2 regions of the Pseudomonas lalucatii genome follow, and region 2 is predicted to be linked to the other one. Evidence: riboswitches for the same ligand, from Rfam matches in the RefSeq annotation. Region 2 holds a riboswitch; the other holds the start of a gene.

Region 1 (2,195 bases), on a different contig from region 2:
GCGCCGCCGCTGGTACGACGAGCTGCTGGACCGGTGCGAGGCCCGGACGGGCGAGGAGCAGACCGATGAGCCGGCGCTGGCGCTCTAGCCGTTTCGCCGAAGGCGACGACGACCCGCTCGGGCCCCTGGCCAACTTGGTCGACGTGGTGCTGGTGTTCGCCTGCGGCCTGATCGCCGCGCTGGTGGCACAGACCGACCTGCTGGCCGAGCTGCAGGCGCGCCAGCAGCCGCTGCCGGTCGAGCGCGGCCGCGAGCTGCCGGCTCTGCCCGACAGCCTCAAGGGCCGGGGCGGCGAGGGGCTGCAGAGCGTCGGCCAGGTCTATCGCGACCCGCAGACCGGCAAGCTGATCCTGATCGGCCAGTGAGCCCGGCGCAGGGCGGCTAGTTCGGGGCAGCGGGCAGTGTTTGACGTTGCCGCGGCAAGTCTCTACCCTGCGCGCCTTGCTTCAGGTGCCCCCGACGCTGCGCGTCCGGGGGTGAAACAGGGAAGTCGGTGCGCGTGGCGATTCACGCCCGCAATTCCGACGCTGCCCCCGCAACGGTAGACGAGTCAAACCAGCGCTTTTGCAACCACTGTGCCGACAGCAGCCCCCAGGGTTTGCTCGCATGGGAAGGTGCGCTGGCCGGCGACCCCCAGTTGGATCGCCACTCGTGAGCCCGGAGACCGGCCTGTCGCAATCCACGGCATCGCGGAGGGCGTTGTCTGGCGGGTGACTGCGTCCTCGGCGTGCCCCGTCCATTGCTCTCCGTATGCCCATATAGGTCTGAGTCGCCCGGGTGGGGCGGCGGAGCATGCATACGCGATGAGTAAGTCCCTTCTGACCCCGGCAGCGGCGCTGCTGTGCGGCGTTTCCAGTCTTTCCCAGGCCCAGGCGGCCGAACCCAGCCGTTTGCAGGACCAGGTGGTGACCGCCACCCGTACCGCGCAGACCGTCGAGCAGAGCCTGGCGGCGGTCACCGTATTCGACCGCGAGCAGATCGAACTGAGCCAGGCCACTTCGGTGCCCGAACTGCTCAAGCGGGTGCCGGGTGTGTCCTTCGCCAACAACGGCGGGCCGGGCAAGCACAGCTCGCTGTTCATGCGCGGCAGCGAGTCCGACCATGTGCTGGTGCTGATCGACGGCATCAAGGTCGGCTCGGTGACCTCGGGCGCGGTGGCCCTGCAGGACCTGCCCCTGGAGCTGATCGAGCGCATCGAGGTGGTGCGTGGCCCGCGTTCCAGCCTGTACGGCTCCGAGGCCATAGGCGGGGTGATCCAGATCTTCACCCGCAAGGGCGGCTCGGGTGGCGCCAGGCCGTTCTTCTCCGCCGGCTACGGCACCCACGACAGCTACAGCGGCAGCGCCGGGGTCAGCGGTGGCGACGACCGGGGCTGGTACAGCCTGGGGGTGAGCGGGGCGGACACCGATGGCCTCAACGCCAAGGCGATGGATGCCAGCGGCTACGAGGACGATGCCGACGGCTACCGCAACCTGTCCGCCGCGCTCAGCGCCGGCTACCGCTTCGCCAACGGCCTGGAGCTGGACGCCAACCTGCTGCAGGCCAAGTCGCACAACGATTACGACCAGGTCAACCGCCGGCGCACCGCCGGTTTCCACGCCCATGCCGACGGCGAGTCGAATGTGCTGGGCACCCGCGCGCGGTTCGCCCCGCTGGAGCCCTGGCAGGTGACCCTGCAGGCCGGGCGCAGCGAGGACAAGTCCGATGCCTTCCAGGACGGCGCCTTCTACTCGCGTTTCGACAGCCGCCGCGACAGCGCCAGCTGGCAGAACGACCTGAGCCTGGCCCCCGGCCATCTCCTGACCCTGGGCGCCGACTACCAGCACGACGAGGTCAACGGCAGCACCGCCTACGCCGAGGACTCGCGGGACAACAAGGGCGCCTTCGCCCAGTACCTGGGCGAGGTCGGCCGGCACGACTGGCAGCTGTCGCTGCGCCGCGACGACAACCAGCAGTTCGGCCGGCACGACACCGGCAACCTCGGCTACGGCTTTGCCCTGAGCGACGCGTTGCGGGCCACCCTCGGCTACGGCACGGCGTTCAAGGCGCCGACTTTCAACGAACTGTACTACCCCGGCTACGGCAACCCCGAGCTGGACGCGGAGACCTCGCGCAGCCTGGAGCTCGGCCTGGCCGGCCGGCACGGCTGGGGCCACTGGGCGGTGAACGCCTTTCGCAGCGTCATCGACGACCTG
Region 2 (2,195 bases):
CTGTGTCCCCGGCATGCTGGTGATGACCCCCAGCGACGAGAACGAACTGCGCCGCATGCTCAGCACCGGCTACCAGTATCTGGGCCCGGCGGCGGTGCGCTACCCACGGGGCAGCGGCCCCAATGCCGTTATCGAGCAGGGCCTGGAGCCGCTGGAGATCGGCAAGGGCGTAGTCCGCCGCCAGGGCGGCAAGGTCGCCCTGCTGGTGTTCGGCGTGCAGCTGGCCGAGGCGCTGAAGGTCGGCGAGGCCCTCGACGCCACGGTGGTGGACATGCGCTTCGTCAAACCCCTGGACGAGGCCCTGGTACGCCAGTTGGCCGGCAGTCACGAACTGCTGGTGACCGTCGAGGAGAACAGCATCATGGGCGGCGCCGGCAGCGCGGTCAGCGAGCTGCTGGCCCGCGAGAACCAGCTCAAGCCGGTGCTGCACCTGGGCCTGCCGGACTACTATGTCGAGCACGCCAAACCGGCGCAGATGCTCGCCGAGTGCGGCCTGGACGCCGCCGGCATCGAAGCCGCGGTACGGCTGCGCCTGGCACTGCTGCAGGCCTGAACCGCGCAGGCCGGGCCGCGGCCCAGCCTGCCGAACGAATGGTTATACCCGCCGCGCAGGCTACGGCCGCGCGGCGTTCTGCTTGTCCGAGGTCGCGGCCAACGCCGCGTGAAAAGGGAAGCAGGTGCGCGCTCGCCCACGGACGAGCGCAAGGCCTGCGCTGCCCCCGCAACGGTAATCGACGGTGCTCATACGCGAGCACAGGTTTTCCCGACACACCACTGGGCTCGCCCGGGAAGGTGGGAAACCGCAGTCGACAGCCCGGAGACCTGCCTCGGCGCAATCTGACTGGTGTTGCGGAGGGCATCACCGTCAAGCGCTGACGGCTGCCCGCCTGCCCGCGCTTGTCCCTGCCCTCCTCGAAAGCTGTCTCACTTTTGAGGATCTATCGATGAAACTGTCCCCACTCACCCTGGCCATGACCCTGGCGCCCGGCCTCGCGCTGGCTGCCGAACCCACCGAACCCTATCAGGCCCAGCCCCTGGTGGTGACCCGCGGCACACCGCTGCAGCAGCCGGCGCCGGCCAGCGTCGCCGTGGTTACCCGCCGGCAGATCGAGGCCAGCGCCGCCAGCAGCCTGGTGGAGGTGCTGCGCACCCAGGCCGGCCTGCAGATTCGCGACACCCTCGGCGATGGCAACCGGGTCGCCCTCAGCCTGCGCGGTTTCGGCGAGAATGCGGCGAACAATACCCTGGTGCTGGTCGATGGCCGCCGCCTGAACAACCCCAGTCAGCAGGCAGCCGACCTCAACAGCGTGCCCCTGGCCAATATCGAGCGTATCGAGATCATCCGCGGCGCCGGCACCGTGCTCTACGGCGACCAGGCCGTGGGCGGGGTGGTCAACATCATCACCCGCACCCCGCTACAGGACGAAGCCTATGTGGAAACCAGCCGCGGCAGCCACGACCTGGAAGCCTATCGCGGCCATGCCTTCCGCCAACTGGGCGGCGGCTTTTCGCTCTACGCCAACGGCGAGGCGCGGCATGCCGACGGCTACCGCGACAACAACCACGCCAGTTACAGCAACGCCTTCGCCCGACTGCGCCACGACCATGAGGGTGGCTGGCTGCTGGCCGAATACCAGACCATCGATGACGAATTGCGCCTGCCCGGCGCATTGAGCGAGAGCCAGCGCCGCGCCGACCGCAAGGCCAGCTTCAAGCCGCGGGATTTCAGCGACAGCAAGACCCAGGTAGGCCGCTTCGCCGCCCGCCAGGCGCTCTCCGACACCTGGACGGCGGACTTCGACTACAGCTACCGCGACAGCGATGCCGTGGGCTTCCTCTCCGGCGCCTTCACCCAAGGCACCCGCGTCGAAACGCTGAGCCCGCGCCTGACCGCCCACTGGGACAGCTCGCTGGGGCGTAGCGAATGGCTGCTCGGCCACGACCACATCACCAGTGACTATGAGCTGGCCTCGGCCTTCGGCACCACCCGCTTCCGCCAGACCCTGCGCGACTGGTACAGCCAGCTCAGCCAACCCTTGGGCCACGAGCTGACCCTGACCCTTGGCTACCGCGCCAGCGAGGCGGAGGATCGCAATCAGGGCCTCGGCCTGCGCCACACCGACCATGAGGACAGCACCAGCCTGGGCCTGAGCTGGCAAGCCGATAGCCATACCCGGCTGTTTCTCAAGCGCGAG

What was found. A riboswitch is a leader RNA that binds a small molecule or an ion and turns the genes downstream of it on or off. The one in region 2 is predicted to bind cobalamin.
Region 1: another riboswitch for cobalamin. It lies ahead of btuB (TonB-dependent vitamin B12 receptor); the one in region 2 lies ahead of I0D00_RS19445 (TonB-dependent receptor).

Annotation. Positions count from the first base shown of each region.
Region 1 is NZ_JADPMV010000001.1:1,162,976-1,165,170, reverse strand. Features, by position in the region: gene I0D00_RS05210 (MotA/TolQ/ExbB proton channel family protein) at 1-88, shown strand, start outside; gene I0D00_RS05205 (DUF2149 domain-containing protein) at 66-365, shown strand; cobalamin riboswitch at 432-687, shown strand; gene btuB (TonB-dependent vitamin B12 receptor) at 804-2,195, shown strand, end outside.
Region 2 is NZ_JADPMV010000002.1:1,280,624-1,282,818, forward strand. Features, by position in the region: gene dxs (1-deoxy-D-xylulose-5-phosphate synthase) at 1-553, shown strand, start outside; cobalamin riboswitch at 626-844, shown strand; gene I0D00_RS19445 (TonB-dependent receptor) at 945-2,195, shown strand, end outside.